DNA from 2 places in the Mesorhizobium sp. GW821-FHT07A06 genome. Region 2 is predicted to be linked to the other one. Evidence: riboswitches for the same ligand, from Rfam matches in the RefSeq annotation. Region 2 holds a riboswitch; the other holds the start of a gene.
The links. Region 2 has a riboswitch for cobalamin ahead of AC07SZ_RS14055 (aromatic ring-hydroxylating oxygenase subunit alpha). Riboswitches for the same ligand answer to the same signal wherever they lie in the genome.
Positions count from the first base shown of each region.

Region 1: it holds a riboswitch for cobalamin, as region 2 does, so the genes downstream of both, AC07SZ_RS02735 (DUF1636 family protein) here and AC07SZ_RS14055 (aromatic ring-hydroxylating oxygenase subunit alpha) in region 2, are expected to answer to the same signal.

Region 1 is NZ_JBWKRC010000001.1:553,230-557,528, forward strand. Features, by position in the region: gene AC07SZ_RS02725 (bifunctional helix-turn-helix transcriptional regulator/GNAT family N-acetyltransferase) at 1-310, shown strand, start outside; gene AC07SZ_RS02730 (GyrI-like domain-containing protein) at 317-1,150, opposite strand; cobalamin riboswitch at 1,414-1,618, shown strand; gene AC07SZ_RS02735 (DUF1636 family protein) at 1,709-2,122, shown strand; gene AC07SZ_RS02740 (ABC transporter ATP-binding protein) at 2,103-2,891, shown strand; gene AC07SZ_RS02745 (ABC transporter substrate-binding protein) at 2,937-3,884, shown strand; gene AC07SZ_RS02750 (FecCD family ABC transporter permease) at 3,884-4,299, shown strand, end outside.
Region 2 is NZ_JBWKRC010000003.1:726,642-730,940, forward strand. Features, by position in the region: gene AC07SZ_RS14050 (FAD-binding oxidoreductase) at 129-1,229, opposite strand; gene AC07SZ_RS14055 (aromatic ring-hydroxylating oxygenase subunit alpha) at 1,250-2,497, opposite strand; cobalamin riboswitch at 2,614-2,814, opposite strand; gene AC07SZ_RS14060 (hypothetical protein) at 2,841-2,993, shown strand; gene AC07SZ_RS14065 (DUF680 domain-containing protein) at 3,309-3,509, shown strand; gene AC07SZ_RS14070 (DUF680 domain-containing protein) at 3,581-3,784, shown strand; gene AC07SZ_RS14075 (DUF680 domain-containing protein) at 3,853-4,089, shown strand; gene AC07SZ_RS14080 (ABC transporter ATP-binding protein) at 4,159-4,299, opposite strand, start outside.

The DNA of each region.
Region 1 (4,299 bases), on a different contig from region 2:
GATCGCCGAGCGCGAAGGCGAGGTGGTCGGCTCGGTCTTCGTCGTGCGCAAATCGGATCAGGTGGCGAAGCTGCGCCTGCTCTATGTCGAACCTTCGGCGCGTGGCCTCGGCATAGGCAGGCGACTGGTCGAGGAATGCATCGGCTTTGCCCGTGCGAAGGGCTACAACACGCTGACCTTGTGGACCAACGATATCCTGATCGCCGCCCGGCACATCTACCAGGCGGTCGGCTTCAAACTGACCGAGGAAGAACCGCACCACTCCTTCGGCAAGGATCTGGTCGGCCAGACCTGGGACTTGGAATTGTGATCTCTGCTAAGCCTTGACGGGTATCCAGATCTCCAGTCCGCCATTGCCGCTGCGCGGATCGAACTCCGGGCCATAGCGTTCGAATTCGGGGGCGTCCGCTATCTCGTGCCCGGAGGCCGGCAGCCATTTGTTCCAGATCGTGTTGACGGTCCGGCGGATAGTCGAGATGTGTTCGCGATGCGAAAACACCGCGTATTTCTGGGCGGGTATGCGCACGCGGCTGAGTTCCCTTGGAAGGTCGGAAAAGTCGGTGACCTCGACACCGGCGACGTAGTCGAAATTGCCGGCATCGTCGCCGTTGGCGCAGACACCGTAGGCGACGTCGCCAGTCTCGCTCGGAATGTTGCCGATATAGGGGCCGAAGCGTTGCCACTGCATCGGAATGGCGGCGCTGGTTTCACAGTTGTAGCGTTCGCCGAGCCCAGCGATCAGCAACGGCCGGCTGGTCTCGAAGCGCGGTGGTTCGAGGGCGGAAAGAAAGGATTGGTCCATCAGGATCGGCTCCACGAGGTCGAGGGTGTTGGTCGAGCCTTGCGCGCGCACCATCTCCGGCGTGGTGCCGAACTGGTCGCGGAAGGCGCGGGTGAAAGCCTCATGCGAGCTGTAGCCGGCATCGAGCGCCACCGATAGGATGTCGGGCGCTCCGCCGGCCAGCCGGCGCGCCGCCTCGGTCAGCCTGCGCGCGCGCATGTAGCCCATGACCGAGCGGCCGGTGGCGGCGCCGAAGGCGCGCGTCACATGAAAGCGCGACACGCCGCTGCTTTGGGCGACATCGTCGAGCGAGATCGCCTCCGGCAGATGGCTCTCGACGAACCATAGCGCTTTCTCGGTCGGGTTCATGGCTCCTCGCATTGAGGGGATCATCTTGCCACCTTCGCGCGCGGCAGTTTGATCGGAATTGCGCTCGCCGCGCAATCCGGACGGCAACGCTCCGCAGCCAACAGCATCTGGCTCGCTGGCTTCTTCCGGCAGCAAGCTCTCACTTGACGCCGCCGCGCGCTATCGTCTAAGACGTAATGTAATTACATAACATATAAAATTCGAGCGCCGCGGCGGGATCGACAATGCACCGAGAAATCCGTTGCGAAGCAATTGGGGGAAAACTACGATCGAGTGGTGATGGTCCCCGAGTCGAAAGGCGAGGGGTGAAAAGGGAACACGGTGAGACCCAAGAGGTCGAAGCCGTGGCTGCCCCCGCAACTGTAAGCGGTGAGCAAGATCCGAAATGCCACTGGCCGGCAAGGCTGGGAAGGCAGGATTGCGCAAGGACCCGCGAGCCAGGAGACCTGCCATCACCAAGTTGACCGGACGGGGTGTGCCGGGAGGAAACGTGGACGTCGGTCTTGTCGGCCGGCTCGCCAACATCCTTCCGTCGCCAGTTTTGGAAAGTGACGGAAGTTGGACGGCGCCATCGATCACCGCATCATCGTGTGCACGCTTTGCCGTGATGTTTCGACCGGCATCAGGTCGGGCGAAAGCCTATGCGCCGATTTGCGCTCCCGGCTCTCGGCCCACGATGAACCCGCCGTGGCGCATGGCTTCACGATCGAAGGCGTCGAATGCATGGCGGGCTGCGCACGGCCGTTGACGGTAGCCTTCCAGGCTCCGGGCAAGGCCACCTATCTTTTCGGCTCCGTCGATGCCGAGGCCGATGTTGGCGACCTTGTGCGATTTGCCAGGCTTTACGCCTCGCTTGCCGACGGCTGGTGCAATTCCGGACAACGTCCGCCGCGACTGGCCGGCAAGACGCTGGCTCGCATCCCGGCGCCGGGCAAGCTGGGGGGGATAGTCGATGACAATGCCACTTCTTGAAGCGCGCGACCTGGGTGCCGTGGCGAATGGCCGGAATCTGGTCCATGCGGTCAGCCTCTCCATCGCCACCGGCGATCGTCTCGCCATCATCGGCCCCAATGGCGCCGGCAAGACGACGCTGCTGCGCATGCTGTCGGGCATGCTCAGGCCAAGTTCGGGCGAGGTGAAGCTTGGCGGGCGACGCCTGGACAGAATCTCGACAGCCGAGCGGGCCCTGCACATGGCCGTCGTCGGCCAGACCGACCAGCCGGATCCGCGGCTGGCGGTGATCGACTATGTCGAACTCGGCCGCGTTCCGCATGCCGGCCTGAGGCGCAGGAGCGAGGAGCGCGACATCGTCGTCGATGCCTTGCGCCGGACTGGGCTTCTACCGCTGCTTGGCCGCACGATCGGCTCGCTGTCCGGCGGGGAGCGCCAACGCGCCCAGCTGGCGCGCGCCATCGCGCAGGAACCGAAGGTGTTGTTCCTCGACGAGCCGACCAACCATCTCGACCCGCGTGCTCGCGGCGAGCTTCTCGAACTCGTCGCCGGCTTCGGCATGACGGTGATCGCGGTGCTTCACGACCTGACCCTGGTGGCGCCTTTCGCCACCAGGGTCGCGGTGATGAACGAAGCCCGGCTGCACGCGTTGGCCGCACCGCGCGAAGCGCTGACGCAAGAGCTGATCCGCGAGATTTTCGGTGTCGACGTGTTTCGCCTGCGCCATCCCACCGAGGACCGCGAACTGACCGTGTTCGATGTTCCGAACCGCGCCGCGCCGCCATCCTGAACGAACCCATCCCCATCGGCACTGTTCAACCAAGGAGCAAAATCCGTGAAACGTCTCGCCTTGTCGCTCGTCTTTTCTTTGCTGGCCTCTACCGCCTTCGCTTTCCCCGTCACCGTCGACAGTTGCGGCAAGCCGTTGACCTTCGACGCGCCGCCCAAGCGCGCCGTCATCCACGACCTCAACATGGCCGAGATGGCCTTCGCGCTGAAGCTGCAGCCGTCGATCGTCGGCCTGACCGGCATCACCGGATGGTACAAGGTCGGCCCCGAATTCAAGGCCGAGCAGGGCTCCATCCCGGAACTCGCGCCCAAATACCCGACGCTCGAAAACCTGGTCGCCGTCGAGCCCGATTTCTTCTTCGCCGGCTGGTACTATGGCATGAAGCCGGGTGGCGACGTGACGCCCGATACGCTCGCCCCGCACGGCATCAAGACACTGGTGCTGACCGAAAGCTGTGTCCATCTCGACAAGAACCGCCCGGCGGCTTCCATGGACCTGCTCTATGGCGATGTTGAAAAGCTGGGCAAGATCTTTGGCAAGGAGACAGAGGCGCAGAAGCTTGTTGCCGGCTGGAAGGCGCAACTCGCCGACATCACCGCGAAGGTCGGCAGCGCCAAGGGAACCCGCGTGTTCCTCTATGATTCCGGCGATGACAAGCCGTTCACCGCCGGAAAATTCGCTATTCCCAGCGCCATGATCACGGCCGCCGGCGGCGACAACATCATGGCCGACATGGACACCAGCTGGGGCAATACGGACTGGGAAACGGTGGCCTCGCGCAACCCGCAATTCCTCATCCTGCTCGATTACCAGGATGGCGGCGGCTACAGGAAACTGCTCGATTTCTTGAAGGCCCATCCGGCAATGAGGGAGACGGACGCGGTCAAGAACGAGCGTTTCGTGGCGCTGCGCTATGCCGAACTGACGCCCGGACCTGCAAACATCGAGGCGATCGCCAAGATCGCCAAGGCGATGCATCCGGAAGCGTTCTGATGCTTCTTGCCCCCGGGCATAAATCCGGCGCGCTTTCCGGGCACAAGGGATTCGCGTTGGCGATGGTGGCGGGCATGGTGGCGGTCGTCGCCCTCGTGCTGCTGTCGATCGCCTATGGTTCGACGCTGATCCCGCTGAGCGACGTCATCGGCTCGCTTGGCCATGCCGTCGGGCTGCATGAACACCAGGTGTCGGGCCCGGTCGGCAAGATCGTCGTCGATCTCAGGCTGCCGCGCACGATCCTGGCGATCTGTGTCGGTGCCGGCCTCGGCATGACAGGTGCGTTGCTGCAGACGGTGACCCGCAACGATCTCGCCGACCCGTTCCTGTTCGGCCTGTCGTCGGGAGCCGCCGCCGGCGCTGTTTCCGTCATCACCGTCTTCGGCGACAGTTTTGGCATCTGGACCTTGCCCAT
Region 2 (4,299 bases):
ACAAGCCCCGCCCGCCAGCGGGATCGCTTCCACTGACAACGCCTGTAAACGCTCGGTTCTTTCTTGGCAAGGCAACCGGCGCCGGCAGGGCGCCGACATTTCCGGCGATCAGTTGGAGCGCAAGGCGATCACGCCTCGATTTCGAGAGCCGATAGCGGCTTCGAGCAGCAGGCGAGGATGAAGCCGTCGTCGATCTCGTGATCGAGGATGCCGCCATTGTGGCTCATCTCGACGGCACCGGAGACTTTCTTGACCTTGCAGGTTCCGCACAGGCCGAATTCGCAGGCCGCGGGTATCCGCACGCCAGAGGCACGCGCCGTCTGCAGCACGGTCTGGCCGGCGACGCATTCGGCGTCGACGTCCGAAAACGCGAAGCGGATCGGCGTTGCGGCCTCGACGGGAACGGCCACGCCATCCTGCGACGGCGTTGCGAACGGCGCCGGGATTTCCTCCACCGCGGGTGCGGCAAAGCTCTCCTGATGGTATTTCGTCATGTCGAAGCCGGCGGCTTCCAGCATGCCGCGCACGGCGCGCATGAAAGGGTCCGGACCACAGCAGAAGATTTCGCGTTCACGGAAATCGGGCGCCAGCAATGGCAGCCGGATGGCGTCTATGCGGCCCATATGGCCATACCAGCCCTCGCGGCTTGACCGCTCCTCGATCATGAAGCCCAGCGACAAGCCCGGCATATGACTGCCGAGCAGCTCGAGCTCCTTGCGGAAAATGATCTCTTCGGCGCGACGCGCGCAATTGACGAAGCCGACATCGGTCCATGGCGCGCAGTCGTTCAGCCAGCGCAGCATCGACATCATCGGCGTCACGCCGGAACCGGCCGAGATGAACAGGTATTTGGCCGCCGGATGGCTGTGCAGCGAAAAGTCCCCGCTCGGCCCATAAGCCTTGACGTGCGAACCGGGTGTCAGGTGATCGAACATCCATCGCGTGCCGATGCTGCCGGCCTGCGCCTTGACCGTGACCGAGATCGAGAACGGCCGCGACGGTGAGGAGGACAGTGTATAGGTGCGCATCAGCGGCCCGTCCGGCGCAGGCAACTCCAGCGTCACGAACTGGCCCGGCTTGTAGCGGAACCAGGTCTGGTTGTCCGATCGGAACGTGAAGGTCTTGACGTCAGGCGCCTCGTCGCTGACGCCGATCACTTCCAGCACCTGCAGCCTGTCGTTCCAGGGCGCCATCTGATCGAGATGGCGATAGAGGCCAAGGTCGGTCATCGCATTCATCCCTCAACCTCTCAGGCGACGCTGCGCAGCGCCGGCCGGCCGCCTTCGGCGAGGCGCGGGCCGATGAAGCGGGCGTACCAGTCGACGAACTGGATCACGCCACCCTCATGCAGCTCCGAATAGGGACCGGGCTCATAGGCCGGCGACAGGATGCCGAGGGCGTTTTCCTCGACGATGCGGCGGTCCTGGTCGTTGGTCTCGGTCCACACATGGGTGAGTTCGGCAAGATCGTAATCGACGCCCTCGACCGCGTCCTTGTGGACCAGCCATTTGGTCGTCACGGCGGTTTCGGTCGCACTGATCGGCAGCACGCGGAAGGTGACGGCATGGTCGATCAGGATATGGTTCCATGTCGTCGGATAGTGATAGTGCATCAACGTGCCGATACGGTCGGCCGAGACGCTGTCGGAGAGGTCCTTCTTCACCGCCCGCTTGCCGTTCATCGTGTAGCTGACCGCATCGCGCAGCAGCGGCGCCCGCGTGGCGCGGTATTGCCCCGCCGGGTCGATGCGGAACTTGCTCGGCAGGCCGGCCGCTTCGCATTTGGCCCAGTGCGCCAGCATCTCCGGATCGCTGTCGGCGCCTTGCACGCCGGTCACGGTCGGTGCTTCCGGGAAGGTTTTGCACAGCTCCGGGTGATTGCCCGCGCAGTGATAGCACTCGCGGTTGTTTTCCCAGACGAGCTTCCAATTGCCCTTTTCGACGATGGTGCTCTCGAATGCGATCTTTGCCTCGCTGAGCCGGTGCGGCTTGAGATAGGGTTCGATCATCGCCCGCATCGGCGCGAAGTCGGCTGGCTCCTTCGCCAGGCAGATGAAGATGTAACCGGCGACGCTTTCGCAGGCGACCGGCTTCAGCCCGAACTGGCTCTTGTCGAAGCCGTCGGCCATCTGGCGGGCAAACAGCAGGCGACCGTCGAGCTCATAGGTCCACTGGTGATAGGGACAGACCAGCTTGGCGGCCGTGCCCTTGTCCGTGTTGCAGACCCTGCTGCCGCGATGGCGGCAGGAATTGTGGAAGGCATTGATCTTGCCCTGCTGATCGCGCACCAGCACGACCGGGTAGTCGCCGATCTGCACGGTGATGAAGCTGCCGGGCTTGGGCAATTCGCAATCGTGGCCGATGAAAAGCCAGTCGCGGTACCAGATCAGCTCCATGTCGAGCTTGAAATAGTCCGGGTCGGTGTAGAAGGGCTGCTCCAGCGAGAAACCCTCTCTGCGGCTGTTCAACAGCCTCAGCATATCGTTACGCGCATCCATGTCCTGTCCTCGTGTTTAAGGACTGACTATGGTGGTGATGGAGGAAGGATCGGATGCAGTCCCGGCGAAGCGCCGGTCATGCACCATCCACCTCTTGACCGCCCACCGCGATCAGTCGAGTTTAGAAATCTCGGGCTGGTTTCCGGGCTCTGGAGTGTCCCTTCGGACGGTCGCGACACCTTCCCAGGCTTTCGCCCAGTGGTCTCCCGTTGCGACTTGAACTCCACCACCGTTGCGGGGGCAGCGCCGGACTTTGACCGGCTTCCCAATTCTCCGCCCCGTCGTCACGAAGCGGCACCTGAGATGGCCATGATCTAATCACGACAGCGAATGCGACATCGGCATGAAAGCGACATCGCATCCATGTGGCGCGACACGCCTGCGCAGCGATCGGATCGGAAACAGCGGCCACGAAACGCGTCTCGGTGACGATGGTGCCGGCTATCGAAAATCGCCCGGAATCGAAGCAGAAAAGGTTAATGGTTTCGAAAAGTGACTATTAGCAGATTCTAAAATCGAACCGAACGGTTCGTTTCTGTTGACGGTGCGTACAGCACGGTGTGAACGCTGAGCCTCCGATACATCAGGTGATCTCGGTGGTGATTTTATCTAATCGATTGATATCAAAAAGAAAAATCTTTGATCCGGAAGGCTTTGGTACAATTTCAAGTGGTGGACTCTTGGTCCACACGGAACAACTTCGTGATTGGAAACGGCCATCAGGCTTTCCCACATCGGGGCTGTCCGAACGACGCGATTTTAATCCCAAGACACGCCGCTAGACGGACGTAAAAATACTGGAGTACCAAAAATGAAAAAGATTGTTCTCACTGCCGCCGCCCTTCTGGCCATTTCCGGCAGCGCCTTCGCTGGTAGCGATCACTACGGTTCGAATGCGCCTGCAGCCACTGCTGCCGTCGACGGTTCGTACACCGCTTCGACCAAGAAGTCGGAACCGGCTGCCCAGGCGCCTGTCACGGGTGCCGATCGCAACCTCTTCGGCAACAACTAACAGTCGATTCCCGCAGGCGGTGGCACTGGCTCGCCGCCTTGGCGGAACTCGAAGAATTCAGGAGACTTGAAATGAAGAAGATCGTCCTTGCTGCCGCCGCCGTTCTGGCTATCTCCGGCAGCGCTTTCGCCGGCAGCGACAACTACGGCTCCAACGGCGCCAACCAGCCCGCTGCCACTTCGGCCGACAGCTCTTACACCGCGTCGATCAGGAAGTCGGAACCGGCTGCTCAGACGTCTGTCCAGGGTGCAGACCGCAATCTCTTCGGCCACTAACAGCCGATTCTCCAGGGCGGCGGGTTTGCCTGCCGCCCTGCTGAAACTTGAAATTCAGGAGACTTGAAATGAACAAGATCATCATTGCCGCCGCCGCCGTTCTGGCTCTCTCCGGCAGCGCTTTCGCCGGCAGCGACAACTACGGCTCCAATGGCGCCAACCAGCCTGCCGCGACTTCGGTCGACAACTCGCGTACGGGTTCGATCCGCAACGGCGATTCGCCCGTCTACAAGCTGCTCAATTCGTCGGGCGACGTGCAGAAGTCCGCGCCCCAGGGCACCGACCGGAACCTCTTCGGCCACTAACAGCCAAAGTCGATCCTATAAATAAAGCGGCGGGCCTTGCCCGCCGCTTTTTTCTGTCGAGACGGGCTTCTAAGCCGCCTTTGCTTCCGCTTCATGCAGCGCGAAGGATCGCCCATCAGTGTCGAAGATATGCAAGTCCTCGGCATTGGCGGTCAGCCGCAGCGTCGAGCCGCGCTTGACCTCGACATTGCCCGGCAGCTTGGTCACCAG